Pigmentiphaga aceris: one gene and its partner. Each later gene encodes a partner of the first gene's protein in a complex. Links are inferred from orthologs where the notes say so. Each region holds a gene or a part of one and is shown on either strand. Other genes may lie near its edges.

Region 1 (15,828 bases):
ATCTTTGCTGCGCAGTACGTCGAATACCGCCTGGAAACCTTCGACTGAATATCGCCTTGCGGTACTTCCGTGCTGCTTGTTCACCCGCCTCTAGCAGACCTTATGCCAGGCACTGCTCCAGGCCCTTGGTGAACACGTCTTGCGGCAGGTTGCGGCCGATGAAAACCACCTTGCTGGATTTCTTTTCACCAGCTTGCCATGCTTTGCCCACATCGGCACCCATCAGCATATGCACGCCTTGGAACAACATGCGACGATTGACACCGTTCATGTACAGGATGCCTTTGTAGCGCAACAGGTCCGGGCCGTATACCTGCACGATGCCACCCAGGAATTCTTCCAGGCGCATGCCATCAAAGGGTTTGTCCGACTTGAAGACAAAGGCCTTGATCGCGTCATCGTGGTGATGATGCACATGCGCGTGGTCGTGGTTGTGGCTCGGGTCGGTACACACCGAACCATCAGCATGGATGTGCTGGTGTTCGTGATCGTGACCGTGGTCGTGATCATGTGCATGATCGTGGTCATGACCGGCTTCGGCGGCGTGCGGATGTTCCGGTGCCAGGAAGTCCGGGTCGATGTCCAGGATCGAATTCAGATTGAAGCCACGCAGGTCCAGCACCTTCTTCAGGTCGACCTTGCCGAAGTCCACCTTGGTGATCGGCGCGCGCGGGTTGATGTGCACCAGACGGCTGCGCAGTGCCTGGAATTCCTGCTCGGTCACGATGTCGGTCTTCGACACCAGCAACTGATCAGCAAAGCCGACCTGGTTCAGCGCTTCGGGTTGCTCGTCCAGGGTCTGCATGCCGTGCTTGGCATCGACCACGGTGATGACGGCATCCAGCATGTAGTACGACTCGACTTCTTCATCCATGAAGAAGGTCTGGCAGACCGGGCCCGGGTTGGCCATGCCGGTGGTCTCGATCACCACACGTTCGAACTTCAGTTCGCCGGCTTTGCGCTTGGCCTTCAGTTCCTGCAGGATGCGCACCAGGTCGCCACGAACCGTGCAGCAGATGCAGCCGTTGTTCATTTCGACGATCTGTTCGCCTTCTTCGCGGATCAGCAGATCGTTGTCGATGCTCTCCGGTCCGAATTCGTTTTCGATCACGGCAACACGACGGCCGTGGTTCTCGCTCAGGATGCGATTGAGCAGCGTCGTCTTGCCCGCGCCCAGAAAGCCAGTCAGCACGGTGACCGGAACCAAGGAATTCGTATCTACAGCGGCACTCATTGCCTGCACTCCCTTAAGCGGCGCTGACCCGTCGCGCAACCCGGGCCGGCTTGCGCACTTGGCGCGCGCAGGCAGGACAGGTGCCACGAATCAGCAATTCGACGTCTCGCCCGACAAAACCTTCGGGCAGACGGGATAGATTCTGTTCGATGCCAACCGGGGCATCGATGCAAAACATGCGACGACACGCGTCGCACTGAAAATGGCCGTGCGGCTCATTCGAGTGGTGCGAATGGCCTTGTGCATCAGGTTCGCCAGGCTGGGCCACACTGAAGCGCCAGATCCGGTCTTCGCCCGCGATACGGTGCGCAAGGCCGGTTTCGACCAGCCATTCGAGCACCCGGTACAGCGTGACCCGGTCAACCGAACCTTGGCTACCAATGTGTTCAAACAGTTCCTGGTGTGACAGCGCACTGCCGGCCGCGAGCAGGGACGACAGCACGCGTACCCGCGTCGCGGTGATCCGCGCGCCAGTGGCACTGATAGCTGTACGAGCCTGTTCTTCCAAGCCTTTCTCCTTGCGCGAGTACGCAAATGGCGCCGGATTACAGCACAGCGCCCGGCTTCCGGCAAACCCTGAAACACCCCAATGCGGTGTACCAAAACGCGGCAGCCCGCTCTTGTAACACCGTCAGGGGTACGCACACATCTATTTAGGGATAGATCGGTGCTTATCAAGTGTTTTTAGGGAAAAACGACACACGATGTAAGCAGGTTAAACGGTCATATGCCGTTCATCGTCCGCGTGGCCGCCTGGTTTTTGCGCCAGCATGTGGCGCATCGACGGCAGTCGCGGCTGGTGCCGGAACCGTATCGACATCGATTGGCGGGGGAGCTGCGCGCGGATGGGCACGGTCGTAGGCCGCCGCCAGATGCTGGAAATCCAGGCGGGTGTAGATCTGGGTGGTGGAAATGCTGGCGTGTCCCAACATCTCTTGGACGGCACGCAGGTCACCGGCAGATTGCAGCACGTGGCTGGCAAAACTGTGACGCAAGACGTGGGGATGGACCCGGGTTGCAACCCCCGCTTCTTCGCCAAAGCGAGCCAGACGGGTCTGGACACGACGAGCGGCAATCCGCTTGCCGCGCTCGCCCAGGAACAATGCAGACGCATCTTCCGGGGCGCCATTGGGAGCCGCGACATCTGCGCGCACTGCCAGCCAATCCCGCAGGGCTTCAATGGCCTTGGCACCGACCGGCACGGTGCGGCGCTTGCCGCCCTTGCCCAGCACCGTGACCTCGGCTTCATCGATATCCAGCCAGCCGGTGGATTCGTACTCAGCAGTGCGGCTGTAGCGCAGGTCCAGCCCGGTCAGCTCGGACAAGCGCAAGCCGCTTGAATACAGCAATTCGAACATGGCCGCGTCGCAGCGCTCGGTCGGACTGCCGCCCTGGCTTTTGGCTGCGCCATGATCGAGCATGGCCTGGGTCTGTTCCACCCCCAAGGCCTTGGGCAGACTGCGTGGCGCGCGCGGCGCGCGAATACCGTCTGCCGGATTGGCCGACAGACCAAGCTGCGGCCCCCACCATTTGTAGAAGCCCCGCCAGGCAGCAAGGATGCGGGCCAGGCTGCGCGGGCTCAGCCCCTGGCTGTGCAACTGGCCCAGAAACCGGCGCACTTGAGCGGCAGCCACGCTTTCCAGAGGCACCTTGCCGGCACAAGACACCAGGTGACACAGATCGCGTCGATAAGCGTCCAGCGTGTGGCGCGAATAACGGCGCACGCTTTCCAGCTCGGCCAGCCAGGTCAGCACCGCAGGCGGCAGGTCTACGTCGGGCGCGTCTGGGTCCAGGTTCTGGTTCGACGTGCGCGGGGACGATCGCATGACGGACCCCGCTGCCGATCAGCGCGGCAGCAGGCGCGACAGGCTGGCGCTGGACAGCTCGCCAATACGCGCCAGGAAACCCGTGCCCAGCGACGGCGCGAAACGTTCCGGGTCGGGTGAACCCAGCACCAGCAGGCCAAACGCCTGCGGCGCAACCCCCACCCGCAGCGGAATCAGGGCCATCGAGCGCACGTGCTCGGACAACCAGCCCGCCACCGCAAAGCCTGAGTTCAGGCCGCAATACGGGGCCATCAAGCTGTTGACGAAGCTGCGCACATCGTCCGGCACCGGTTGCGCCCATCCGCTTTCGACCGCCTCGGCGGGTGCATTGTCCACGCCCCACAGACGCAAGGCGACATCAGGCACGGTGAAGCTGCTGGCCAGTGTCTTGGTCAGCATATCGGGCAGGCGCAGCGGATCGCGTTCGATCAGCAGACCGCGCAACCAGAAGAACATGTTTTCCGAGATGATCTCGTTCTCGCGCGCATTGCGCACCAGCTCCATGAGCCGGGCATCGCTTGCGCGCAGCCGGTCACGCAAGCCACCGACCTGGCGTTCCGCCAGCGACACCGCGCTGCCACCGTGGGGGCTGGGCACCCGCAACGAAGCGAAAAGATCGGCGTGCCGCTCGAAGAATTCGGGATTTTCTTGCAGGTATTGCGCGACGTCGTGGGCGTTCATGATGCCTGTACAGAGAAAAATGTTGCGATGAGCCGAGGACAGCGCGAAGACGGACAAACACAGCCGTGCCGCGCACGAAGCGCGGCAGCAAGCGATGCTTAGCCGATCAACGCGTCCACATCCACCGTGCTTTCGAAGACGGTCTGGGTCGGGCCGGCCATGCGCAATTGCGCGCCGTCCCAATCGATGGTCAGAATGCCGCCGCGCGTATGCACCTGCACCGGGCTGTCGAGCAGACCGCGACGAATACCCGCCGCGACGGCTGCGCATGCGCCCGTACCGCAGGCCAGCGTTTCACCGGCACCGCGCTCATAGACCCGCAGACGAATCTGCTGTCGGTCAACGATCTGCATGAAACCGGCATTCACCCGACGCGGGAAACGCGGGTGGTGTTCCACACGCGGGCCCACGATGGCAACCGGGGCGGTGTCCACATCGTCCACCACCTGCACGGCGTGCGGATTGGAAATCGCCACCACGGTGACCCAGGCGGTATGCGCCGGGTCGGCATTGGCATCGTCAGGGGTGGCGGTACCGGACACGTCCAGCGGCCACAGTTCAGCCTCGCCTTCGATGCGCGGGGTCAGCCCGCTGGCATCGAAAGGCACCGATGCCGGGTCGAAACGGGTGCTGCCCATTTCCACCGACACACTGCCGTCGTCACGCAGATCGAGCGTGATCACGCCAGTCGCGATTTCGGCGCGCACCGGGTTGCGATCGGTCAGGCCCTGTTCGCGCACGAAGCGCACGAAGCAGCGCGCACCGTTGCCGCAGTGTTCGACTTCACTGCCGTCGGAATTGAAGATCCGATAGCGGAAATCGGCATCGGCGCGGGTGGCCGGTTCCACCAGCAGGATCTGGTCTGCGCCCACGCCAAATTGGCGATGCGCGAGCTTGCGCGCGCGCTCAGGGGTCAGGGCGATGGTCTCTCGCACGCCGTCCAGGACGACAAAGTCGTTGCCTGCGCCGTGCATTTTGGTGAATTTCCAATGCATCCGTGAATTATCGCATCGTTGCACCCAGGCCGCCTGACAGGCCCCCGGCGCGGGCCAAGGCGCAGACATGCGATGATTCCTGCATCGTCAGCCTCAAGCGCTTTGTTCGCTTCCTTTCATGGCCCGCATCATTCCAGACGGCTGGCGCGAAACCGGTGCGACCGGTGCCGCCCGCCGAGAGATCGACACGCTTGCCCTGCTTGAACGGGGCCTGCCTGACCACTACACGGTCTATCACGCCGTGCACTTCACCAATGTCGAGCAGGGATATTCGATCTACGGCGACATCGATTTCGCAGTGGTCGGCCCGCAAGGCCAGGTCTTGCTGATCGAACAGGTCAGCGGCTTTCTCGACGAAACCGGCGACGGCCTGCACAAGAAAACCAGCGGCCGTCCGCGCAACGTGGCGGTGCACATCGGCCAGTCGGTGCAGCGCCTGCAAGCCAGATTGATGAAACGACTGGACCAGCAAGAAGTTCGCGTCGAATACCTGCTGTACTGCCCCGACTACACCGTCCGGCAGCCCGAAGCGGCAGGCGTGGCCCCCGAGCGCGTGATCGACTCGACCCGACGCGACCAGCTGGTGCCGATTGTCGAAGCCACCACCAAAGCAGCCAGCCCGGCCGATGAGCCGATGCAGGTGCATCGTTTCCTGCGCGACATCATCCAGCTGCAACCCGACACCGGTGCGTTGATCGGCCAGACCAAACGCGCCGTCACCCGCATTGCAGGCGGCTTGGCGCACTGGGCACGACAACTGGAATTCGAGCCGTTCCGTCTGCACGTGATCGGCACTGCCGGATCGGGCAAGACCCAACTGGCCCTGGCCGAATACCGCGCCGCGCTGCTGCGTGGCCAACGCCCGCTATACGTCTGTTTCAACCGCCCCTTGGCCGACCACGTAGGTGCCATTGCCCCGGAAGGCGGCCTGGTGTGCACCTTCCACAGCCTGTGCGAACAAGTGCTGCGCGCGTCAGGCGTCACGCCCGACTTCGGCCGCCGCGATGCGTTTGCAGCAGTCATTGACGCAGCTGGTCGCATGCCGGTACCGGACGCACTGCGTTTTGACACGGTCGTGGTCGATGAAGGACAGGATTTCTCGGCAGCGTGGCGGGATCAGGTGATGCGCCATGCAACGCCCGATGCACGGATCACGTGGCTGGAAGACCCCATGCAGAACCTGTACGAAATGCCCCGAGTGCCGCTACCGGGCTGGGTCACGATGCACGCGCACACCAACTACCGCAGCCCGCGCAACATCGTGCGCATGCTGCAAGAGCTGGTGCCAGAAGACCAACGCATCGACGCACGCGGTCCAGTGGCCAGCGCCGACATCGATGTACTGGTGTACGGGGACCAGGACTCGCTTGTCGAACACACCAAGAAAGCCGTATCGCATTGCCTGGCCTCGGGCTTCAAACGCGAAGACATCGCGATCGTAAGCTTCCGCGGACGCGAACATTCCGCCCTGCTGAATCTCGATCACCTGGGCCCGCATCCGCTGCGTGGCTTCACCGGCAGCTATGACCTGTTCGGGCAGGCAGAATATTCCGAAGGCGAAGTGCTGATCGAATCCGTGTACCGATTCAAAGGGCAGTCGGCACCAGCAATCGTATTCACCGAAATCGACTTCTCAACGCTCGACGAGAAAACGCGGCGCAAGCTGTTCGTCGGGGCGACCCGCGCCATGCTGAAGCTGGTACTAGTGATGTCGCGCCGCGCGCATGAACTGTGGAAGACACCAGCGTTGGAACCGCAGGCGTAAGGGTTCTGCTTGGTGGCGTGGAGCGCTTTAGTCAATGCAGTGACGCATATCGGCGGTCGTCCTTGAACCAGTCGCGGGGCCGTGTATCGATCCGAGCGAAGTCGATACACGACCCCACACTTTCAAGTTATACACAGCTCGATTCGATACTCGCCTGTGGATGACTTTTTCCCGTCCCCATGGTCTGGGCCGTACACGTCCGCCGATCACCAAGCTGATGACAGCCTTTCAACAAACAAACAGCAGCCAACGACCACCAGCCGCCCAATCATTCGTCGCATTACCTGGTGCGCGGCCACCCGCGTCCGTGTCACCCCACCACCAAGCAGAAGCGCGAATTTTCTTGCGTGGCATTGCCGTAAAAGGCTGCTGAAGAACCCACCGAATCGTGAGCCGGCGAGATCGCTTCGTGGCGACCTGGCCAGCCAATCCCCAAGGCCAGCCGCGTAGCAATCAAGAATGGCGGCCAACAAATGCCGAGAACCGATTCCAGCACCAAGCAGCCAGAAAAACAAAAACCGCCCAAAGGCGGCATGCGCTTTTAACCAAACGTCTTTGAAGGCGTGGGTGGTGGGGCCGGATTGGCTGCCCTTCTGGACGAGGTGGAGGGCGGGAGTCCCGACGCGAAAGTCCAGCGGGGCAGACAAGCCGGCCCCACCACCCGCGACTGACTCAAGAACGACACACCGGGACTAAAAAAACACAAACCCCTACTCAGGCGCAGCAGCATGCTCCCCACGCGGCGTCTTATACCGGTTATAGCCCCACAGATACTGACCAGGATTACGCCGCACCATACGCTCCATCGCCGCATTCACCCAGGTAGCCTGCGCCACCGCATCCTCCGGCACCGGCCCCTCCACACGCGACAAATGCAAACGCCAGCCCCTGCCCCCCGACAGCCGCTCCGCCCCCGCCAGAATCACCGCCGCCCCCGTCTGCGCCGCCAGCTTCCCCGGCAACGTCATCGTGAACGCACTGCGACCAAAGAACGGTGCCCAAACACCCTCACCTTCCCCCGGCACCTGATCCGGCAACATCCCCACCGCCTCGCCCCGACGCAACGCCCGCACCAGCTCACGCACCCCCTTCAAGGTTGCCGGCGCAGTATTCAGATTCGCACCACTGCGCGCCCCCTCGATCAACGGTGCCAACCAACGCTTGCGCGGCGGTCGATACAACACCGTGATCGGCGCCTCACGCGCGTAATAACGCGCCGTAACTTCAAAACACCCCCAGTGCGGAGTCAAAAACAGAATGCCCCGCGCCTCGGCACGCGCCGCCTCCACCACCGCCCAGTCATCACACAGCACCGCACCCACCGCACGGTCGCCGCGAAACCACACATGTGGCAGTTCCAACACACTGGCACCCGCCTGCGCCGCCGCCTCGCGCTCAAGCGCAGGGTCGTCATAACCCGCCTGCAACGCGTTCTCGTGCAGCCGCTCGCGATAGGGCTGCGACCGGGCGCGGGTAAAACGCCCCAGCAGGCGGCCAATGGCTTGCAGCCAGGACAGCGGAAGATAGGCAAGCAGACGGAAAAGCTGAAGCATTGAGTACCAAGGTGGTGGGAAAAGCGGGGAACAGCGGGGAACAACAGGAGCAGCAAAAGGACGAACAAAGCACAACAGAAAACGGCACAACAGAACAAACAGGGCACAAACCACGGACTAATCGACAGACTGACCCATGACAACATGGGGTCGAATATCGATTACCCACAGGCTCTGGCAGGACATCAAACAGCCCTGGCCGATTTTCCCCTAAAATGAATCAAATCGCCGGGTTAACACGACAACTTGCGGGGCGATACGCGACGGCAATGCCAGTTCGCATTCTAAATTCCGCTAAAGCGTCGCGCTGGGTCCCGCAGTTTCCAAAGACCCACGAGGCGCCGCATCCATGCCGGCGCGCGTGCCGCCGGTAGCCTGAAAAAAAGGACTATTTGCGTGGCCAATGACTTCCTCTTCACTTCGGAATCCGTTTCCGAAGGGCACCCCGACAAGGTTGCCGATCAAATCTCCGACGCCATTCTGGACGCCTTGCTGGCCCAGGACCCCACCTCGCGGGTAGCGGCAGAAACGCTGTGCAATACCGGTCTGGTCGTGCTGGCAGGTGAAATCACCTCGCGCGCCAATGTCGATTACATCCAGGTCGCCCGCGACACCATCAAGCGCATCGGCTACGACAATACCGAATACGGTATCGACTACAAGGGTTGCGCGGTGCTGGTCGCCTACGACAAGCAATCGCCCGACATCGCCCAGGGCGTGGATCGCGCCCAGGACGACAACCTGAACCAAGGCGCTGGCGACCAGGGCCTGATGTTCGGCTACGCCTGCGACGAAACCCCCGACCTGATGCCCGCCCCGATCTGGTATTCGCACCGTCTGGTGCAGCGCCAGAGCGAACTGCGCAAGGACGGCCGTCTGCCGTGGCTGCGCCCGGACGCCAAGTCGCAGGTCACTTTCCGTTATGTCGACGGCAAGCCGACCGAGATCGACACCGTGGTGCTGTCTACCCAGCACGCACCGGAAGTCTCGCAAGAGACCATCCGCGAAGCGGTCATCGAAGAAATCATCAAGAAGGCCATTCCGGCTGAATTGCTGACCGCGCAGACCAAGTACCTGGTCAACCCCACCGGCCGCTTTGTCATCGGCGGCCCGCAAGGCGATTGCGGCCTGACCGGTCGCAAGATCATCGTCGACACCTACGGCGGCGCATGCCCGCACGGTGGCGGCGCGTTCTCGGGCAAGGACCCGTCCAAGGTCGACCGTTCGGCTGCCTACGCCGCGCGTTACGTGGCCAAGAACATCGTCGCAGCCGGCCTCGCCCGCCAGGCGCAGGTGCAAGTCAGCTACGCCATCGGCGTGGCCCAGCCGATCAACATCACGGTCTACACCGAAGGCAGCGGCCTGATCCCCGACGAGCAGATTGCCAAGCTGGTCCGTGAAATGTTCGACCTGCGTCCGCGCGGCATCGTGAAGATGCTGGACCTGCTGCGTCCGATCTACGCCAAGACCGCTGCCTATGGTCACTTCGGCCGCTCGGAGCCCGAGTTCACCTGGGAAGCGACCGACCGCGCTGCGGAACTGCGCAAGGCTGCTGGCCTCTAAAAGCAACAGGACCGGGGGCAGCCTCGCCCGGTCCGTTCTTGCGCCGCCCAGGCGCAACAGGGTGCACAGACCCGCCATGAACGACGCACCGCCCTCTCGCCATCAGCCTGCAGATTCACTGCAGGTCACCGATTCGCCCTGTGTGGCGGTGTGTTCCACGCTGTTTGACGATGTCTGTCGCGGTTGCGGGCGCACGGCCATGGAAGTGGCCAACTGGGTATTCATGACGGACGACGAGAAGCGCATCGTCTGGCAACGCATACGCGCCGAGGGTTATCCACGGCGCAGCCGCTAAGGCGACAAGCCCACCTTATTGAACCTTCAGTGGGTTGAACCGTCAGTGGTCTGAACCTTCAACTGGCGGCGTCCTGCGTCTGTATCGGCACCGCCTCGATACGGTTGCGTCCGTTGCGCTTGGCTTGATAAAGCGCGCTGTCGGCGCGTTGCAACAGCGTTTCCACACTGCGCTCGTCCAGGCTGGCATCCGCCACGCCAATCGACGAGGTGAAGCGCAGCTCCTTGGCTTCACTCAGTTCCAGACGCAATTCGTTGACGGCAGAATGCAGGCGGCGTGCCACCCGCATGGCGTCCTCCAAGGACGTTTCCGGCAACATCACCGCAAATTCCTCACCGCCCATGCGACCGGAAATGTCGGATTCACGCGCGTGCTCGTGCATGAGTTCGCCAACTGCCCGGATGACTTCATCGCCTACGTGGTGCCCGTAGGTGTCGTTGATGCGTTTGAAGTAATCGATGTCGATCATCAGCATCGCGTAGGGCCGACTGTGGCGCAGACACTGGGCCGAGGCGCTGGCGCATTGCTGCAGGAACGCCCTGCGGTTCAACAGGCCGCTGAGCACATCGGTGCTGGCCAATTCGCGCAGCCGCGATTCCAGCGCAATGCGCTCGGAAATGTCGAAGCTCCACATCAGGTAGGCCGGCACCCCACCCACGGCCAGCTTGCGGGCCGACACCAGACCAAAGTACGGCGGAATGCCTGCCATGCGGGCTTCGTGCCCCTCGATTCGGCCATGCCGGTCGAGTTCCGCCACCAATTCAGACCCTTGCAGCGGGTCAGCCAACAGGTGCTCTACGGGCAGGAATTCCACATCCGCCGGCAAACCCAGGCGTTCCAGCAGCCGGTGATTGGCAAAGTGCAGACGCCCGGTTGCCGCGTCGGACAAGGCCACGTCGCTGGGGCTGGCTTCCAGAATGAAGTCGAGCAAGGCGCGTCGTTCGCCCAGTTCCAGCGTGCGTTCGTCGATGCGTTGTTCCAGCGTGCGGTTGAGTTCGCTCAACACCCGCGACACTTGCTGTGCGCGCCGCCTGGACCACAACAGATGCGCCAGCAGCGCGGCTGTGCACAGCATCAACGCGCCCAAGGCCCAGGTCACCACCGTCAGTGCACTGAACAGGCCACGCCGATCACCGTCAATACGCTGAGAAAGATTGAACTGCACATCGATCGCACCGTTCTGCAGGACTTCACGCCATGCAGGAATGCGTGCCTGCACGTCTTCAGCAATGGCAATGCGCGCAATCGGATCGGCGGTGCCGGCCTGGGCCAGCCACCCCCGCACTTCCGAGGCCAGCGCACCCAGCTGCAACACCAGCTGCGGCATTTCACCGATGACCACCGTGGCGTGCTGCGGGGCCCGGTCGACCACTTCCACGGCACTCAACATGCGTTCGAGCGGCAGTGACAAGGTGTCGCGCTCGACATCGACGCCATTGCGCACCGCCGTGATCGCCAGGTTCAGGCGTTCCAGCTCGGTGGCCGTCCGGTGCATGTACCAGACGTCGTTGTAGCGCTGCGGGCCGGTCAGCTCGTCGCTTTGGTGGCGCAAGGCCAGCAGCGCAAGGCCCATCAGCACCACCATGACCAGCAGCAGCCCCCACCATAGGAAGTGCTTCAAGCGCCCCCATAACGAGGGTGCATCGGCTGGCGCGGATGCAGGCGCGGCAACAGATTCGGGATGTGTGGACAAATGACGTCTGCCAAATGCTGCAAAGAGAAAGAAAACTGTTACGCCTGCCTGTGAAACCGACAGGTAGCCTCATATTAGCAGCGCTGCCAGATACCCGCGCAAGCGCGCTGCAGCAAGGCTTGCAGGTATTGTCTGCGCGCCACGGACGCGAAGTTGGCATTTACATGCCGATACGTTCGCTACGTCGCGTCGAATATGGCCGCGAATATGGCCGATATGGGCCGGGTATGCTGCTCGGCTGACCTCGATGCCCTTGCTTGTCGCAAGCGTGGGCCGCCGCTCGCCCCTCTTTTCGCGTGATGCTCCCATGTCCAACGGACTGACCATGCCCCGCGGTGTCACGATGCTGCTGGGCGCGCAGTTTTTCTCGGCACTCGCCGACAACGCCTTGCTGGTGATTGCCATCGCCAGTCTCGACGCAATGGCCGCCCCGGCCTGGATGACGCCATCCCTGAAGTTCTTTTTCATCGCGTCGTTCGTCGTCTTGGCGTTCGCCACCGGCCACATCGCCGACCGACTGCCCAAGTCCCGCGTGATGATGATCACCAACGGCGTCAAGGCGCTGGGCTGTGCCCTGCTGCTGACCGGACTGCATCCGGTCGCCGCCTACGCCCTGATCGGCGTGGGTGCGGCCACCTACTCGCCCGCCAAATACGGTTTGCTGCTGGAATTGCTGCCGCCCTTGCGCCTGGTGGCAGCCAATGCCTGGTTCGAAGGTTTATCGATTGCCGCCGTGATTCTGGGCACCGGACTGGGCGGCGTGCTGATCAGCGCCGAATTCCAGGGGCTGCTGGCCCAACTGGGCGGCGTGTTTGCCAGTACGGCACCGCTGCACCTGTCCACCTTGGCGGTATTGGCGGTCTACGGCATGGCGGCCCTGACCAACGTATTCGTGCCGGAATCAGGCGTACAGCCGCATGCAGCCGCGCAAACACCCAGACAACTGGCCAGCGGTTTTGGCCGCTCGTTCATGCTGCTGCTGCGTGATCCGCAGGCCCGTGTGGCCTTGATGGTGACCGGGCTGCTGTGGGGCTTTGGTGCCGTGCTGCAGTTCGTCATCATCGACTGGGGCCGAGTCGGGCTGGACCTGACGCTGGACCGGGCATCCATGCTGCCTGCGATGGTGGCGCTGGGTGCGGCTGGCGGTGCGTTCTTCGCCGCCCGCATGCTCACGCTGGAACGTGCGCTGAGCATTCTGCCCGCCGGCCTGCTGTTCGGCCCGCTGGTGATGATGCTGCTGCCGCTGAAGTCGATTCCGCTGGTCTGCCTGCTGATGGCCACCACCGGTGCGGTGGCCGGGTTCTTTGTCGTGCCGATGAACGCGATGCTGCAACATCGCGGCTACAAACTGATGAATGCCGGCCAGTCGATTGCCGTGCAAAACTTTTGCGAGAACGCCTCGATCATGTTGATGCTTGCCTTGTATGCCGGCGTACGCGGCACCTCGTTGCCGCTTGAGTGGGTGATCACCGGCCTGTGCGCCACCGTCACCCTGGCCTTGCTGGGCATCATGCAACACCACCGCAGCCTGACGGCCCGCGCCGACGCTGCTGCACTGAGCGAGGCCGCACGATGAATCTCGCTGTCATTGGTACCGGTTATGTTGGCCTGGTCACCGGCGCGTGTCTGGCCGATGTGGGCAACCGCGTCACCTGCGTCGATCGCGACCAGGCCAAACTGGCCATGCTGCACGCCGGTCAGATTCCCATCCACGAACCCGGTCTGGCAGACGTGGTCACACGCAATCTGCAGGCCGAACGCCTGAGCTTCACTGACGATCTGGCCACTGCCGTGCGGGATGCCGATCTGGTCTTCATCGCCGTCGGCACCCCGCCGCGCGAAGATGGCTCGGCAGACTTGCAGCACGTGTTGGCTGCCAGCCGAGAAATCGGTGACGCCATCGAGCGCGACACGGTCGTCGTCGTGAAATCGACCGTGCCGGTGGGCACCTGCGACAAGGTGCTCGACACCTTGCGTGCCGCGCTGCGCGCCCGTGGCGCAAGCTGGCAGGTATCGGTGGCGTCGAACCCCGAATTCCTGAAGGAAGGCAATGCGGTCGACGATTTCCAGCGTCCGGACCGCATTGTCATCGGCACCGACGACAGCCAGGCGCTGCGCCTGTTGCGCGCCTTGTATGCGCCCTACAACCGCAACCGCGACCGCCTGATCGACATGGACGTCCGTTCGTCCGAATTCACCAAATACGCATCCAACGCGATGCTGGCCACCCGCATTTCGCTGATGAACGAGCTGTCGCAACTGGCGGAAAAGCTGGGTGCCGATATCGAAGCCGTGCGACACGGCACGGGTGCCGACCCGCGCATCGGCCCGAATTTCCTGTACGCAGGGGCGGGCTACGGCGGCTCGTGTTTCCCCAAGGACGTGCAGGCGCTTGCCCACATGGCGACCGAACACGGCGTGCCGGCTGACATGCTCAACAGCGTGCAGACGGTCAACGAACGACAGAAGCGGGTGCTGTTCGACAAGGTGTCACGGCATCTGGGCACACGCCTGGCCGGCAGCACAGTGGCCATCTGGGGCCTGGCCTTCAAACCCAATACCGATGACGTGCGTGAAGCCCCAAGCCTGGCCTTGATCCGCGATCTGCTGGCTGCAGGCGCACGGGTACGTGCCTACGACCCGGTGGCAAGCGGTAACGCACGACGTGAAATCCCCGATCCGGCGCTGGAGATCGTGTCGCGCGCCAATCTGGCGTGTGAAGGCGCAGACGTGCTGGTGGTCGTCACCGAATGGCGCGAGTTCAAGTCACCCGACTTCCGCTGGCTGGCCAAGACCTTGCAGCAACCTGCCATCTTCGACGGCCGCAATCTGTACGAACCGGACTACGTGGAAGAATGCGGCCTGCGCTATTACGGCATCGGCCGTGCGGCAGGGGAACGCGTCCATTAAACGCCGTTGACGCGTCAGTCCTCAAACCCCAGGTGCTGCTATTCGCTGCAAGCCTGGGGCGGCGTATTCAGCGCGGCAGTGCTGGCGTTGACGATGGCGTTCATGGCGGTGAAGTCCATGGCCTCGACCGCACGCGACAGGGCGCGGGCAAGTCCTGACAAGGACGCGTCGCTGTCTTCCAGGTGCGTTGCCACCCACGCCTCGATTGCAAAGATGTCACCGTCTGCCACCGCTGCGCACAAAGACGCACGGGCAGCAGCAGCGTCCTGCACTTCACCTTCCTGACCGGACGCAGTCGACGACACATCGTCAGACGGCCACGACAAGTTCAGGGCTTCCGACAAGGCCGCCAGCAAGATGTCGACGTCAATGGGTTTGAGCAGGCAGGCTGCAAATCCCTTCTCGTCATCCGCCCAATCCTTAGGCGGCAAGGGTGGCGCGGCCGACACCAGCAGTGCGGGCATGCCGGGCGCAAGCTGGCGTGCATCACGCAGCAAGGTCCACCCGCTGCCATCGGGCAGGAACTGGTCGAACAAGGCCACGTCGATGCCGCCCAGACGCAAGGCAGAACGCGCTTCGTCGCAGTTGGCGGCCAGCGTCACTTCGAAGCCCGCCTCGCCCAGCAGGTCGGCCAGGAAACGCTGGTTATCCAGTACGTCGTCAACCACCAGAATGTGCTGCATCGGTCCCAGGTAACGCCCGAAGGGAACAGTGGCGCGGTCACGCGGCACGTCGGCCTCGCTGGCGATTTCCAGAGGAATCGAGAAATAGAAGCGGCTGCCTTCCCCCAGCACACTGCTCAGGGAAAGTTCTCCGCGCATCAGGCGGACCAACTGGCGGCTGATGGTCAGGCCAAGCCCGATACCGGCGGTGGCGGTGGGACTTGCCTTGTCGTGGGAGAACGGCTCGAAGATCCGCTCCTGATCCTCTGGCGCAATGCCCTGGCCTTCGTCGCATACCTCGAAATACAGGCGCATGGTGCCGTCCACATCTTCACGCCGCACCCGAAGATCGACGGCGCCGTCGGCAGCATGGCGCAGCGCATTGCCAAGCAGGTTCAACAGCACCTGGCGCAACCGCTGGCCATCGACCCAGATCACGCTGGGCAGATCATCCGAGACATCCAGCCGAATGCGGTCCCACTGTGACGGGTCGTTCTTGCTGAGCTGATCGGTCACCGACTGCAACAGGCTGAACAAGTAGGTAGGCGTTGGCCGCAGCACCAGGCTGGCCAGCTCACCGCGCGAGTAATCCAGCACATCGTTGATCAGCTCAAGCAGGTGACGGCCGCTGCCTTCCATGATGGCCAGCGG
Region 2 (15,593 bases), 340 kb from region 1 along the record:
TCTTCAGGCCACGCTGCCATGCAAGCTTGTAGGTGTCGTCGAGCTTCTTGCCCGATGCGCCGGCCATGTAGATGTTCAATGACTGAGATTGATCGATCCACTTCTGGCGGCGCGCGGCGGCTTCCACCAGCCAATGCGGTTCGACTTCGAATGCGGTGGCATAGAGTCGTCTGAGCTCGGCCGGCACACGATCGATGCGGGCCAGCGACCCATCGAAATACTTCAAGTCGGCGACCATGACTTCGTCCCAGAGGCCGAGCTTTTTGAGATCGCGAACCAGGTAGTCGTTGACGATGGTGAACTCACCGGAGAGGTTCGATTTGACGTACAAATTCTGATAGGTCGGTTCGATGCAGGCAGACACTCCGATGATATTGGAAATCGTTGCCGTCGGGGCAATCGCCACGCTGTTGGAATTGCGCATGCCATGCGTCTTGATGCGAGCACGCAACGCATCCCAATCGAGTGTGCTGCGCGCATCGACATCGACGTATCCACCGCGTGCTTCGCGCAGCAATGCGATGGAGTCCTGCGGCAGAATGCCGCGGTCCCACAGCGACCCCGCATACGACTCATAACGGCCGCGTTGCGCAGCCAGTTCGGTCGATGCCCAGTACGCGAAATAGCAGACGGCTTCCATCGAACGATCGGCAAATTCAACGGCTTCCTGCGACGCATAGGGCAAGCGTTTCACATGCAGGCAGTCCTGGAATCCCATGATGCCAAGACCCACCGGACGGTGACGCAGGTTGGCATTGCGCGCCTTGTCGACTGCGTAATAGTTGATGTCGATCACGTTGTCGAGCATGCGCATGGCAACGCTGATCGTGCGCTGAAGTTTGTCGTGATCGAGTTCGATGCTGCCATCTTCATGGTGCTTCAGATGCGCCACCAGATTCACCGATCCAAGATTGCAGACGGCGATCTCTGACGCGTTGGTGTTAAGGGTTATCTCGGTACACAGGTTGGAACTGTGCACCACACCAACGTGTTGTTGCGGTGAGCGAATGTTGCACGGGTCTTTGAATGTGATCCACGGATGGCCGGTCTCGAACAGCATCGACAACATCTTTCGCCACAGCGTCAGCGCCGGCATTTTCTTGAACAGCTTGAGCGTGCCGTTGGCAGCCTGCTGTTCGTAGCCAACATAGGCCGCTTCGAATTCACGACCGACTTTGTCGTGCAGGTCAGGCGTGTCGGATGGCGAGAACAAGGTCCAGTCACCGGCTTCCATCACGCGCTTCATGAACAGATCGGGAATCCAGTTCGCGGTGTTCATGTCGTGCGTGCGGCGACGCTCGTCACCGGTGTTTTTGCGCAGTTCCAGAAACTCTTCCAGATCCAGATGCCAGGTTTCCAGATAGGTACAGACCGCCCCTTTGCGTTTGCCTCCCTGATTGACCGCGACTGCGGTGTCGTTCACCACTTTCAGGAAAGGCACCACGCCCTGGCTTTCGCCATTGGTGCCTTTGATGTGGCTGCGCAGCGCACGCACCTGCGTCCAGTCGTTGCCCAGGCCACCCGCGTATTTGGCCAGCAGCGCGTTTTCCTTGATCGCGTCGTAGATGCCTTCCAGGTCGTCGGGCACGGTGGTCAGGTAGCAGGACGATAGTTGCGAATGCAGGGTGCCCGCATTGAACAGGGTGGGCGTCGAGCTCATGAAATCGAAGCGCGACAAGATGTCGTAGAACTCGATGGCGCGCGTTTCGCGGTCATCTTCACGCAGCGCCAGGCCCATGGCCACGCGCATGAAAAACGCCTGCGGCAATTCGATGCGCCGGTTCTCAATGTGCAGGAAATAGCGGTCGTACAAGGTCTGCAAGCCAAGGTAGCTGAACTGCAGATCGCGTGTGTGGTCCAGTGCAGCAGCCAGCCGCGCGACATCGAAATTGCGCAGCTCGGGGGACAGGCGACCAGCCGCAATGCCCAGATCGATATAACCCGCGAAGTAGTCTGCATAACGCGTTGCCATCTCGCCCTGGTTCACTTCGATGCCCAACACTTCCTTACGGATGGTGTGCAGCAACAGACGCGAGGTCACCAGGCTATAGGCCGGGTCACGTTCCAGCGCGGCGCGCGCCGACAGAATGGCCGACTTGAACACTTCGTCGACGGGGATGCCGTCGTACAGATTCTTCACGGTCTCTTTCAGGATCAGATCGACGTCTACCTGGTTGGTGGGGGCGGTCGCAAACCCGTTGGCAGGTTCAGCATTCAAGCTTTCATTCAAGCCCGCGGCCGCAGCCTCGATCACATCGCGCAAGTGATCCATGTCCAGCGGCACGCGCACACCCTGGTCGGTGACATGCAGTGCGTGCCGATTCAGCTCGGCGTTCTGTTGCCGTTTCTGCGCACGTTCCTGATTGCGCTTCTCTCTATAGAGCACGTATGCACGCGCCACGTCGTGCTCGCCTGATCGCATCAAGGCCAGTTCGACCTGATCCTGGATGTTTTCAATATGGAAGGTGCCGCCACTGGGCTGCCGACGAATCAGGGCCGACACCACCTGTGAGGTCAGCTGTTCGACCAGCTCACGGACCCGCGCCGATGCCGCACCCTGGCCGCCATTGACCGCCAGGAAGGCCTTGGTCATGGCGATCGATACCTTGGCCGGCTCAAATCCCACTACGCTGCCATTGCGGCGCAAGGTCTTGTAGTCGGTGTATGCCGACGCATCGATGGAAAGCCGGGCGGGCTGCGGGACAGGGGGTGGAGTCGTGTGCGTGCCGGTCGGTGTCGAAAGCTGCATGAAACCTCCAGATGGCGGTGGCTTGCGCGGTGCGACCGGGGCCGGCGTTTGCGGGCGGGTAGCAACGTCAAACACAAGATGTAGTGGATAAACCACTGGTTTGACACTGATTCTAGGTAGGTGAACTGTCTACTTCAATAGCGGCAAGCCCGCCGGCAAGCCCATATTGCAATGCATGAAAAAGCAGTCTGTGCAGGTATTGCCAGGCAAGGGCGGGCGCAAAGCCAAGTAGCTGCGCCACTTCACGCATCTGCATCACGCATCGCGCCGCTCTTGAACGCAAATGGCGTCGCAAGCCGCGCTATCCGGGCTTCTCATCTCGAAAACACGGCCACGCGTTGCGCAGTCGCACGCCATGCTGCGGATACATTCCGCATTACATCGGCGCGCTGTGTGTTGGTAAGCGTGCTGTCTTTGACGCGATGTCTTTCAGCGTGGTGTTTTTCAGTCGGGCAGGGCGTCGCGTGGCCATGCGCATTCATGGGCCATGCGTGTCCAATCGAAATGCGGTCCGGGATCGGTCTTGCGACCCGGTGCAATATGTTCGTGTCCGCGCACTGCGACGATGGGGTGTCGTGCACGCAGGGCAGCATCAAGCTGTGCCAGCCGCGTGTATTGCACGTCGGTGAAGGGCTCGGTGTCGGTGCCTTCCAGCTCGATGCCCACGGAGAAATCATTGCAGCGTTCGCGACCCGCGTGCTGCGACACACCTGCATGCCACGCACGCTGGGTACTGGCGACGAACTGCACGATCTGACCGTCGCGGCGCACGAAGAAATGCGCCGACACACGCAGTCCTTCCAGGCGCGCAAACCACGGGTGCGCGTTAAGGTCGAGCCGGTTCAGGAACAGGTCTGCAATATAAGGACCGCCGAATTCACCGGGGGGCAGGCTGATGTTGTGGATCACCAGCAAGGACACTGCCTCGCCTTCCGGGCGCGTGTCCACGTTGGGTGACGGCAGGCGCGTCACGCCGGGAGCAGGGGTCAGCCAGCCGTCGGCATCGAGCGACAGCGGCGGGGTGCATTGAGACATGGCGGACGGATCGAGGGCAAACGAATCGAGGGCAAACGGATCGGAAAAAGCGGGTAGGGCGCGTCAGTCGAGCTGGCGTGCACCCAGCTGCGCATGTTCTTCCGAACACCACGTGTTGCCTTTCAGCAGCAGGGCTTCGGCGCGCGGCAGGTGAATGCCGCAGTGCGCGCAGCGTGCCATGTGCGGCACGGCGTCGGACTTGCGCCCGGAGGCCGGCGGAGCCGTGGGTGGAACTGGCTTGGACTTGGGCTTGCCGGCATGGCGGGCAAGCATGCGCAGCGCAAACAGCACGCCGATGATGACGATGATCCAGAACAGCAACTTGCCCATTTCAACCCCGGTGCAAAACGACTTCAAGCATGAACCGGCTACCGACATAGGCAAGCAGCAGCAATGCAAATCCGGCCAGGGTCCAGCGCAATGCCAGACGACCTCGCCAACCACGAACCTGGCGACCAATCAGCAGCAAGCCGAACGTCAGCCACGACAACAAGGTGAATACCGTCTTGTGATCCATGCGCAGCGCTTTGCCGAACACTTCTTCGGAAAAGCCGATGCCAGTCAGCACAGTCAGCGTAAGCAGCACAAAGCCGATCCAGATCAGGCGGAACAGCAGGCGTTCCAGCACCAGCAGCGGCGGCATGGCATCGAACATGCGCCCCAGAGTCTGTCGGATACCGTGATCATCCTTGCTGACCGGCATGGCAAGATCGTGCAGCCGGCGGTCGGCAGCAGCCATCAGCAGCCCGTGCAGCGCGGCGATGGTCATCATGCTGTAGGCGGCCAGCGCAATGCTCAGGTGCAGGCGCAGCCAACCACTTTCCGGGTTGGCGATGATGCGGCTTTGCGGGAATACGATGGGCAGCAGCGCCACGATTGCAGCCAGTGGTAACAGCAGCAGCCGCAGACCGTCGACGCGAATCAGCAGGCTTTCCACCCAATAGACGATCATGCCCAGGAACATGGCGGCCGACAGCATCAGCGCAAAACCCAGGCGCAGGCTGCCATCGCTGAACATCCCGTCCAGCAGCGCAAGGGCCTGCAACAGCAACACGGCTGCCAGACCGATCTGTTCGTGACGCCCGGCGGGCGCCTCGGGGGCCAGCCGCAGCGCGCGCCAAGCCATGACGGCCAGCGCGACGTATCCGGCGGCAGCCAGTGCGTGCAATACAATTCCCATAACGAATAAGTGTAAGCCCAGAGCCCACCGGAAATCCTTAGTGAAACTCATCTATGTTTGACAATCTCACCAGTCGCATGTCGCGCGTCGTCAAGACGCTGCGAGGCGAAGCCCGCCTGACCGAAGCCAACACCCAGGAAATGCTGCGCGAAGTTCGCCTGGCGTTGCTGGAAGCCGACGTATCGCTGCCTGTGGTGCGCGAGTTCATCGGCCGCGTCAAGGACAAGGCGCTGGGCGAAGACGTGGTCGGCAGTCTCACCCCGGGCCAGGCTTTGGTCGGTGTGGTGAGCAAGGAACTCACCGCGCTGATGGGCGGCGATCTTGGCCCCAGCGCAGGTGAACTGTCGCTGGCGCAACAGCCGCCCGCCGTGATCCTGATGGCCGGCCTGCAAGGTTCCGGCAAGACCACCACCACCGGCAAGCTGGCACGTTGGCTGGCCGAGGGCGGCCACATGCAGAACGGCCGCCCCACCGGCAAGAAGAAAGTGCTGGTGGTCAGCGCCGACGTGTACCGTCCCGCCGCTATCGAACAGTTGAAGACGGTTGCCGGCCAGGCAGGTGTGGACTTCCTGCCGTCCAGCACCGACCAGAAGCCCGAAGACATCGCGCGCGGTGCGCTCGACCATGCGCGTCGTTATCACCACGATGTACTGATCGTCGACACGGCCGGTCGCCTGGGTATCGACGAAAAGTTGATGCTGGAAATTCAGGCGCTGCACAAAATCCTGAACCCGATTGAGACGCTGTTCGTCGTCGACTCGATGCTGGGCCAGGATGCCGTCAACGTCGCCAAGGCGTTCAACGACGCCCTGCCGCTGACCGGTGTGGTGCTGACCAAGCTCGATGGTGACTCACGCGGCGGCGCGGCTTTGTCCGTGCGCCACGTGACCGGCAAGCCGCTGAAGTTCATCGGTGTGTCGGAAAAGCTGGCCGGCCTGGAACCCTTCCACCCCGAGCGCATGGCGCAGCGGGTGCTGGGCATGGGCGACATCCTGTCGCTGGTCGAAGAGGCGCACAAAGCCATCGACATCAACGAGGCGCAGAAACTTGCCGCCAAGCTGAAGTCCGGCGATCGTTTCGATCTGAATGACTTCCAGGCCCAGCTTGCCCAGATGAAGAACCTGGGCGACATGGGCTCGATTCTGGAAAAACTGCCCGCGCAATTTGCGCAGGCTGCCGGTCAGGTCGACCCGAAGAAGGCCGAAGGCCAACTGCGTCGCATGGAAGGCATTCTGAATTCGATGACGCCTGCCGAACGCAGCAAGCCTGAATTGCTGAAGGCCTCGCGCAAGAAGCGCATTGCGCTGGGCTCGGGTGTGCCGGTGCAGGAAGTCAATCGCCTGCTGGCGCAGTTCGACCAGATGCAAGGCATGATGAAGCAGATGAAGAAGGGCGGCATGGCCAAGATGATGCGGGCCATGGGCGGCATGAAGGCCTTGAAGGGGATGAAGGGTTTCCCCGGCATGAAGTAAGCCCCGACGCTGCGGCCCGATGAAGGTCGCGGCGTTGGTAGAGGCGAGTTGATGCTGCTGGGTCGATGTAGCCGATTCGACATGGCTGCTCGCCCCACTGAATCAATGCGACTGAATCAACACAACTGAAATCTACGCACTGACTCGACGCAACTGAATCAACGCAACTGAATCAACGCAACTGAGTTGGCGCGATCGAGTCGAAGCAGCTGGATCAGCGCAACTGGACCGACCGATCATGGATCGTCGTCAATTCTTGCATGTCATATCGTGTTCGGTCGGTGCGGCGACGTTGCCGTTGACCGCAAGGGTCGTACTGGCCGAATCGCCTGCCGAGCTTTCCTGCTGTGGGCCGATATCAGAACAGGGCGAACGACTACGCACGATGCTCGACAACTGCGGGGTAGACCAGCGCTGGTTGCCCGGCTTCAAAGTGCGCTGGAAAACCGGTGAAGCGACTGCCGCCTGGCCTGCCGGGTCAGGGGCGCATACGCATTGTTCGGCATTTGTCGCAAGCATGGCCATGCAGTTGGGCATTTACCTGCTGCGGCCGCCCGAACACGGACAGACCCTGCTGGCGAACGCCCAGGTGGCATGGCTGCTGAGCCAGTCCGAGGCCCCAAGCAACTGGCGCAATCTGGGCACGGATGTCACCCAGGTGCAGGCCCAGGCCAATCAAGGGTTGCTGGTGTTGGCGGCGGTTGAAAACCCGAATCCCGCCAAGCCCGGTCACATTGCGATTGTTCGACCTGGCTCCATGGCGGCCAGTGAGCTGGCGAAAACTGGGCCGATGCTGACGCAGGCGGGGAATCGGAACGCGCTGTCCATTCCCCTTTCCCAAGGCTTCCGTGGGCACCGTGGGGCATGGGTGCCTGGTGGGGGCGGAAGCGTGCGGTTCTTTGCGCATGAGATTGACTGGGCGCAACTGGGCTGAGCGGGGGGCAGCTGGGAAGCTGACAGTTGGACGCGTCATGTTGAACGCTGCATAGACAAGGTCATATAGAGACGCCCACCTGTACGACCCAGTCGGATTCGCAGCGCACAAAAAAATGGCACCGATCGCTCGGTGCCATTTTCATTGCGCAAGATTTTTGTACTTATGCACCGACCACGGCGATCAACTTATCCACCGTGGCCCTGCACTGATTACATGCTTTCCAGCTTCGCCAGCGCCTTGTCCAGCGCTTCTGCCGCCGGCACCTTCTCGGCACCGTCGTCACGACGGCCTTGCACTTCGATCAGGCCATCCTTCAGACCACGGTCACCGATCGTCACGCGTACCGGCACGCCGATCAGTTCCCACTCGGCGAACATCACGCCCGGGCGCTCGTCGCGGTCGTCCAGGATCACGTCCACGCCCTTGGCCTTCAGTTCTTCGTAGAGCTTGGTGGCGGCGTCGCGCACCAGTTCGCTCTTGCCCCAGCCCACGCCGCAGATGACGACTTCGAAGGGGGCCAGCGCGCGCGGCCAGATGATGCCGCGGCCGTCGTGGTTCTGTTCGATGGCAGCACCCATCACGCGGGTCACGCCAATGCCGTAGCAACCCATTTGCAGGGGGGCGGGCTTGCCGGTCTGGTCCAGGAAGGTGGCTTTCATGGACGTGGAATACCCCGCGCCCAGGAAGAACACGTGGCCGACTTCGATGCCGCGCTGAATCGCCAGCGTGCCCTTGCCGTCCGGCGACGGATCGCCCACGACGACATTGCGCAAATCCGCAATCACCGTGGGCTCGGGCAGGTCACGGCCCCAGTTCACGCCGGTATGGTGGAAGTCGGCTTCGTTGGCACCGGCGACGAAGTCGCTCATGTTGGCCACGGTACGGTCGACCACCAGCTTCACCGGCTTGGCGGTGCCGATGGGGCCCAGGTAGCCGGGCAGGGTGCCGAAGTGTTCGACGATTTCAGCTTCCGTGGCGAAGCGGAAGCCTTTGTTCAGGCCTTCCACCTTGCCGGCCTTGATCTCGTTCAGTTCGTGGTCGCCACGGATCAGCAGCAGCCAGATCTGTGCGGGCTGGCCTTCTTTTTCCGGCTCGGTGGCCAGCACCAGCGACTTCACGGTGCGGGTCAGGTCGATCTTCAGCAGGGCGGCCACGTCTTCGCAGCGGGCAGCGCCCGGCGTGGGTGTCTTGGCCAGCGGTTCAGAAGCGGCACCGCGCGTCTCGATCAGCGACACAGCTTCGGCCAGCTCGATGTTGGCCGCGTAGTCCGACTGGGGGTTGTAGACCAGCAGGTCTTCGCCGGTGTCGGCGATCACCTGGAATTCGTGGCTGAGCGAACCGCCAATCGCACCCGTGTCGGCTTTCACCGCGCGGAAGGCCAGGCCCATGCGCGTGAAGATGCGGGTGTAGGCGGCGTACATGCCTTCGTAGCTCTTCTTTGCGCCTTCCTCGTCACGGTCGAAGGAATACGCATCCTTCATCGTGAATTCGCGGCCGCGCATGATGCCAAAGCGCGGACGGCGCTCGTCGCGGAACTTGGTCTGGATCTGGTAGAAATTCTTGGGCAGCTGGCGCCAGCTGTGAATTTCGTTGCGGGCGATGTCGGTGACGACTTCTTCCGAGGTCGGCTGCACCACGAAATCGCGGTTGTGGCGATCCTTGATGCGCATGAGTTCGGGACCGAACTTGTCCCAGCGACCGGTTTCCTGCCACAGCTCGGCGGGCTGGATCACCGGCATGCTGACTTCCATGCCGCCAGCAGCGTCCATTTCTTCGCGGATGATCTTCTCGACCTTGCGCACGACGCGCAGGCCCAGGGGCAGGTAACTGTAGATGCCACCAGCGTGTTTGCGGATCATGCCGGCACGCGTCATGAGTTTGTGGCTGGCGATTTCAGCGTCCGTAGGCGCTTCCTTCTGGGTACCGATGTGGAACTGCGTTGCGCGCATGGGGCTCACATATGAATAGGGACATATAATCGAAGCAATTGTATGAGAATCGCAGGGGTAGCCCATGTTGGACAGGGAAGGCTACCGCCCCAATGTCGGCATCATCCTCGTGAACCAGCGCAACGAAGTGTTCTGGGGCAAGCGGATCAATGAACACTCCTGGCAGTTTCCGCAGGGGGGCATCAAGCACGGCGAAAGCCCTGCCCAGGCCATGTTTCGCGAACTGCACGAGGAAGTGGGCTTGAAGCCCGAGCATGTCCGAATCCTGGGGCGAACACGCGACTGGTTGCGTTACAACGTACCGGATCGCTTCGTCAGGCGCGAGTGGCGAGGTCATTACAAAGGGCAGAAACAGATCTGGTTCCTGCTCCGCATGATCGGTCGTGACTGCGACGTATGTCTGCGCGCGACCACTCAGCCCGAGTTCGACGCCTGGCGTTGGAATGAATACTGGGTTCCGCTCGATTCCGTCATCGATTTCAAACGCGAGGTCTATACCCTGGCGCTGAATGAGTTGGCGAGCGTGCTGTTCCGTCGTCAGAACGAAACCCGCTTCCTGCGGCAGAGCGCTGGCAGTCGCCCGCCCCTGCCCGACACCCGGCAGCCCCTGGCGGCCGGTCCCCTCACGGAATCTGAATGAACAAGCATGTTGTGGCGTCGCGTGGCAGGGCTGCGCGTCTGGTGATCGCTGGAGCCGCGTTGGGGCTCCTGGCTGCTTGCAGCAATTTCGGCAATCAGGAAAAGGTCTTCGAAGAAGACCTGCCCGAATACCGGGCCGACCTGCCGGACGCGGATTGGACCGTCATCGCCACGCGTCTGCCTGCCGTGCCCGACCCGAAGAAGCTGGTCAAGGTCGACCCCGAAATGGTGCAGACGTCATTTACCTACGGCGTCGATCCTGATTCGCTTCGTATCGATCCGGGCCGCATTGTCCGTTACACCTTGGTCAGCCAAAGCGACATGGGTGCCACCAACATCAGCTACGAAGCCATGCGCTGCGGCATGCGTCAGGTCCGCAATATTGCGATTGCGCGGCCGGGCGAGGGCTGGCAGCGGGCGTACAACGACGCCTGGCGGCCGATTGAAGCCGTGAATCGGACTGCCGTGCAGAATGTGCTCTTCAAGGGTGTGCTGTGCGCCGGCGGCGGCCCTGCTTCGATGTCTTTGGACGTGTTGCGCAAACGCCTGACCTACTGGCGTCAGCACGCTTACGGCGTGGAAGCGCGCGACAATCAGTAAACCTGTCTGCCTGGCAGACGAGGGGCGTGCGCGCTTTTCGCGATGAATTGCTCGTATGCACCGTCGCTGGCTGATGGGGACGATGCCCTCGGCACGGTCCGGACCGCGCAGTGAGGATTGCGCAACCAGGGCTGTGCAGCCAAGGCTGCGCAATCAGCTCGCGCAGTCAGGCCTTGTCCGCCAGCAGCCGGCCGATTGCCATGCCCACCGTGGCCTGGCAGGGTTCAATCACGGGCAGGCCGCAAGCGTCTTCCAGCGGACGACGCATCTGCGCCATGCCGGCACATCCCATCACCAATACGTCTGCCCCATCTTCGTCACGCAGCTGTTTGCCGGTGGAAATCATCTTGGCCAAGGACAGCGCTGGGTCGGCCACTTCCGCCACGGTAAAGCCCACGGCGCGCTCGTTGGCCAGCCGCGCCGACAAGCCCATGGCACCGAAATAACGCAGATGGCGCGGAATGGAAGTGGCGGCGACTGCGATCACGCCGATGCGTTGCCCGCGCATGAAGGCCGCCAGCATGCCCGACTCGCCAATGCCCAGCACCGGTTTGCGCGTGCGTTCGCGTACGCTGTGCAGGCCGGGGTCGCTGAAGCATGCAATGACAAATCCCGCTGCGGAGTCTTCCAGGCGTTCCACCAGGGTGCCCAGCGGCGTGATGGTGCTGTCGGCATCACGCTGGGTCTGAATGCCCGGTGGGCCTTCCTTGAGCGTGAGGCATTCGATTGGCAGGCCAGGTAATGCTCGTAGCCCGTCGAGTGCGCGGTCGATGCCTTCGGTCACGCGTTCCAGCGAATTCGGGTTGATGACGTACAGCGTTTGGGTCATGGTGTAAGACGCACAGAAAAGGAATCGGAGTGAGCGCGCAGGACGACACCTTGAAGAAGCGCCGGTCGGCGGCCACCAACGTGGCAGATGGCGGTTCGGCAATGGCACGCCCGGAAACGACGGGCCTGGCGGGCATGAGCAGCGCAGCGGCGCGCGCGCCGGCCGCGCGCCCTGTGGCCGGAAAGTCGGTCGTGGCTGCCGTGAGCGGACGCGGCGGGCCGTTGAATCTGCGGCAGATCGAGGTATTTCGCGCCATCATGATCAGCGGCTCGCTGTCCGAGGCCGGACGCCTGCTGTTCGTGTCGCAACCTGCGATCAGCAGGGCGCTGGCCGCCTGCGAAAACCGCTTGGGCTTCCCGTTGTTCGACCGCGTGAAAGGGCGTCTGCACGCCACGCCCGAGGCCAAGCGGCTGTTCGAGGAAGTGGTGCAGGTCTATGACGGCATTCGCCGGGTCAACGACCTGGCGCAGAACCTGGCGGATGACCGCAGCGGCGTACTGCACGTGGTGTCCAGCCCCAGCTTTGGTGAATACCTGGTGCCGCGCGTGATCACGCGTTTTCGCATCAAGCACGCCAATGTGCAGATCAAGTATCGGCCGCTGACCATGGATGTGCTGGTGCCGCAGTTGCTGCTTGGGCACGCGGACGTGGGCATTTCCATGTTGCCGCCGCAGCACCCCAGCCTGGAAACGCGGGAGATCGGTGCGGGCAACATGATGTGCATCGTGCCGCGCTTCAGCCCGCTGGCAGAGTTGCGCTCGGTGCGTCCGCAAGACCTGCTTGGCCAGACGCTGATCGGCTACGGCGCGGACACGCCACTCGGCATGACGGTGTCCGGCTTTTTCGAGACGATTCCGCAGGCCCTGCCGCCCGCCATCGAGGTGCGATCGGCACTGACTGCCTGCGCCATGGTGCGGGAAGGGGCAGGCGTGGCGCTGATCGATTCCTACTGCGTCACGCCCGGCCTGCTGCGCGACGTGGTGGTGCGGCCGATTGCGCCCAGCATCGAACTGAAGATCCACGTCACCCATTCCCGGCTGGAGCCGCTGTCGGTGCTGGCCAACGCCTTCATGACCACCTTCCGTGCGGTGGTTCGCGAAACGCTGCCCTCGGTGCTGCCCAAGCGCGGCTGACACACAAGGGGCAGCGCCTCGGGCCGCAACAGGCATCAGAACGAGGCACCCATGCGCAGGCGCTGGCGCTTTTCCAGCCGCCCGAGCAGGATCACGAAGGGCCACAGCAGCGCCAGATAGACCCCAGCCGCGAACACAATGGGCGTGGGGTTGTACAGCATGGACTGCGCCGTGCGCGCGGCGTACAGCATCTCGGGCAAGGCCACCACGCTGGCAATCGTCGTGAGCTTCACGACCTCGATCATGTTGCTGACCAGGTCAGGGGCCACGTTGCGCACGGCCTGCGGAATGGCGATGTGCACCAGCGTTTGCCAGGCAGACAGCCCGGTTGACCGCGCGGCTTCGAACTGCCCGTGCGGCACGCTTTCCAGGCCGGCGCGGAAGATTTCTCCGAAGTAGCTGGAATTGTTCAGCATGAAACCCAGCGCCACGGCTTGCAGCGGCGTCAGCTCAATTCCCAGGTAGGGGAAACCGGTGTAGATGAACATCAGCAGCACCAGCGGCGGGAAGGCGCGGAAGAAGTCGATGTAGACGACCAGCAGCGCACGCAGCACACGGTTGTGGGCCACGAAGCCCAGCAGCGCCAACAGCAGGCCGCTTGCCAGGCCCAGCGGGATCACCAGCGCAGACAGCTTCAGCGTGGTCAGCAGCCCGGTCAGGATGTAGGGGCCGACTTCCTTGATGATGTCGAGGTTGAAGAAGGTTTGCAGGAAAGTGGGTTCCATCGTGTGTCCTTTCCCTTACACGCGCTTGCGCGCGTTGCCGTAACGTTTTTCAACCATGCGGCCGGCGACCACCACGGGAATGAAGATGATCAGGTAGCCAATCGCACCCAGGGTCAGCGGCGTCGGGTTGCCCGCAAAACTGGTGGCGGACGTGGCCTGATTCAGAATTTCGTTGAGTGCAGCCACCGATCCGTAGGCCGTGCCCTTGACGGTGGCGATCACCCGATTGGTCAGCGGCGCAATCATCATCTTGCAGGCTTGCGGCAGCACGACCCAGATCATGGTCTGGGTGTGGCTCATGCCGGTGGACCGCGAGGCTTCCACCTGGCCATAGGGCAGGGAGGCGATACCTGACCAGAAGATTTCTTCCGAAAACGCGGCCAGCACCAGGGCCAGCGCCAGCCAGGTGGCGGCAAATGCCGACAGCGATACGCCGATGGATGGCAGCGCGTAATAGAACAGAATGATCAGCACCAGCGGCGGCAGCGCGCGCATGATGTCGACGAAGCCGACGATGAAGAAATTCAGCGCGCGCAGGCGGAAGCTGCGCAGAAAGGCCAGCAGCAGTCCACCGGCCAGGCCAGCCACGATGACAGCCAGGCCAAGCAGAATGGTGACCCAGGCACCTTCCAGCACCTGGGGCAGATACTGCTTGGCAACCTCGGCGTTGAAGAAGGTGAATATCAGGCGGTCGAGATCCATGGGTTCAATGCGCCTCGCTGCCCAGGCGCGACAGGAAGGCTGTCGTGCGTGCATGCTTGGGGGCACCGAACAGCTCGTCTGGTGTGCCCGCTTCCACCACCACGCCGCCGTCCATGAACACCACAGAGTCCGATGCCGCACGCGCAAAGGCCATTTCGTGTGTCACCACCACCATCGTGATGCCGGTCTCGCGCAGTTCACGCATTACCTGCAACACGCCATCGACCATCTCCGGGTCCAGCGCGCTGGTGGGTTCGTCAAACAGAATGATGGCCGGTTCCAGCGCAATTGATCGGGCAATGCCCACGCGCTGCTGTTGTCCGCCCGACAGTTGGCCGGGATAGGCGTCGGCCTTGTGCGCCATGCCGACACGGGTCAGTGCGCGTTCGGCGATCTCGTTGGCTTGGGCACGGGGAATTTTCTTGACCTTGCGCAGCGCCAGCGTCACGTTGTCGCGCACACTTAAGTGCGGGTACAGATTGAAGGCCTGAAACACCATGCCGATGCGCTGGCGCAGCTTGTCCAGCTTGGCGTCGGCAGCATTGATGTCTTGGCCTTCGACCAGAATTTGGCCGCTGCTCGCGTGTTCCATGCGGTTGCAGCAGCGCAGCAAGGTGCTCTTGCCCGAGCCGGACGGGCCGATGATGGAAACCAGTTCACCTTTGCGCACGGAAAGGCTCACGCCCTTCAGAACGTGATTGTCGCCATAGGTCTTGTGCAGGTCGTTGATGTCTAGGATGAAGGGCTGAGGCATCGGCGAGCTTGTCCGGTAGATGATGGGCAGCGGCCAACGCTGAAGCCGGCCGCGCGTCTTGCGTGAAGCGTGTTTTCAGTGACAGATACCTGCTGCCCGCACTGGTTTGGCCGGTGCGGGCAGCAGCGATTCATCACTTGCAGGCGAGTGTGACCGGTGTGGCGTCGTAGCCGTTGAAGCCCGGTACGCCTTGGCCAGCCGGGATCACCACGGTTGCCGAATCGGCTTGCGGTGCGTAGCCGAACCACTTCTCGTGCAGTGCCTTCAGCGAGCCATCTTTCTTCATGCACTTGATGACCATGCCGACTTCATTGCGCGCGGCGATATCGTCGATGCGGAACGGAATCGCCCAGACCGAGCCGGTCTTGATTTCCAGCACGGTCTTGATCTGCGGGTTGGTCTTGGCGGCCCAGGCCGACGGCGTGATGCCAGCCAGGTTGGCCACCACCCGGCCGCTTGCCACGGCCTGCACCGCATCGGCGTTGGTGCCGTAGGCATTGACCTTGAAGCCGTATTTATCGGCATTGGCGCGTGCCCATTCTTCCGGGCCCGATCCCTTATTCACCGCAATGTCCTTGCCCTTCAGGTCTTCCAGGCTCTTGATGCGGTCTTCGATCTTGCGCACCACCAGCGTGAAGTTGTTCTCCAGATAACCCTCGGTGAACAGCACGGTCTTGGCGCGTTCCTGCGACACGGTGGTCGGGGCCAGCAGGAAGTCGTACTTGCCAGCGTTCAGGGCCGGGATCAGCGCGGAATACTGCGCGCCCTCGATTTCGATGGGGCGGCCCAGGCGCTTGGCAATTTCTTCGCCCAGTTCCACGTTGAAGCCTTGGTAGCCGCCCGACATCTTGGCAAAGGCGTGGGGCGGGAAGGTGGCATCGACGCCAGC

What was found.
Region 2: the proteins of dapF (region 1) and FXN63_RS03915 are in contact, whole or in part, in a solved structure (PDB 5YGU), measured with the Escherichia coli proteins. The link is inferred for Pigmentiphaga aceris from one-to-one orthologs.

What each region holds. Positions count from the first base shown.
Region 1 is NZ_CP043046.1:602,855-618,682, reverse strand. What follows is about bases 2,789-5,787. They hold dapF (diaminopimelate epimerase), read right to left. Parts: upstream 4,737-5,787; coding sequence 3,840-4,736; downstream 2,789-3,839. Other genes in these bases: FXN63_RS02520 (ATP-binding domain-containing protein), read left to right, coding at 4,855-5,787; FXN63_RS02530 (DUF484 family protein), read right to left, coding at 3,079-3,741; xerC (tyrosine recombinase XerC), read right to left, coding at 2,789-3,060. Outside these bases: FXN63_RS02545 (CobW family GTP-binding protein), read right to left, coding at 101-1,234; FXN63_RS02540 (Fur family transcriptional regulator), read right to left, coding at 1,248-1,742; more of xerC, read right to left, coding at 1,969-2,788; more of FXN63_RS02520, read left to right, coding at 5,788-6,501; FXN63_RS02515 (lysophospholipid acyltransferase family protein), read right to left, coding at 7,212-8,054; metK (methionine adenosyltransferase), read left to right, coding at 8,451-9,617; FXN63_RS02505 (DUF1289 domain-containing protein), read left to right, coding at 9,694-9,912; FXN63_RS02500 (GGDEF domain-containing protein), read right to left, coding at 9,971-11,605; lysophospholipid transporter LplT, read left to right, coding at 11,931-13,181; FXN63_RS02490 (UDP-glucose dehydrogenase family protein), read left to right, coding at 13,178-14,515; FXN63_RS02485 (hybrid sensor histidine kinase/response regulator), read right to left, coding at 14,554-15,828. UniProt on the Escherichia coli protein: Involved in the succinylase branch of the L-lysine biosynthesis and in the biosynthesis of the pentapeptide incorporated in the peptidoglycan moiety. Catalyzes the stereoinversion of LL-2,6-diaminopimelate (L,L-DAP) to meso-diaminopimelate (meso-DAP).
Region 2 is NZ_CP043046.1:942,523-958,115, forward strand. Bases 8,411-11,174 are described here. They hold FXN63_RS03915 (RNA pyrophosphohydrolase), read left to right. Parts: upstream 8,411-9,386; coding sequence 9,387-9,962; downstream 9,963-11,174. Other genes in these bases: FXN63_RS03910 (proline--tRNA ligase), read right to left, coding at 8,411-9,322; FXN63_RS03920 (CNP1-like family protein), read left to right, coding at 9,959-10,561; FXN63_RS03925 (aspartate/glutamate racemase family protein), read right to left, coding at 10,728-11,174. Also shown: FXN63_RS03880 (ribonucleoside-diphosphate reductase subunit alpha), read right to left, coding at 1-2,749; 1,6-anhydro-N-acetylmuramyl-L-alanine amidase AmpD, read right to left, coding at 3,194-3,784; FXN63_RS03890 (PP0621 family protein), read right to left, coding at 3,848-4,114; FXN63_RS03895 (cytochrome C assembly family protein), read right to left, coding at 4,116-4,964; ffh (signal recognition particle protein), read left to right, coding at 5,018-6,436; FXN63_RS03905 (hypothetical protein), read left to right, coding at 6,822-7,370; more of FXN63_RS03910, read right to left, coding at 7,583-8,410; more of FXN63_RS03925, read right to left, coding at 11,175-11,390; FXN63_RS03930 (LysR family transcriptional regulator), read left to right, coding at 11,420-12,523; FXN63_RS03935 (amino acid ABC transporter permease), read right to left, coding at 12,559-13,248; FXN63_RS03940 (amino acid ABC transporter permease), read right to left, coding at 13,264-13,950; FXN63_RS03945 (amino acid ABC transporter ATP-binding protein), read right to left, coding at 13,955-14,704; FXN63_RS03950 (transporter substrate-binding domain-containing protein), read right to left, coding at 14,838-15,593. UniProt on the Escherichia coli protein: Master regulator of 5'-end-dependent mRNA decay.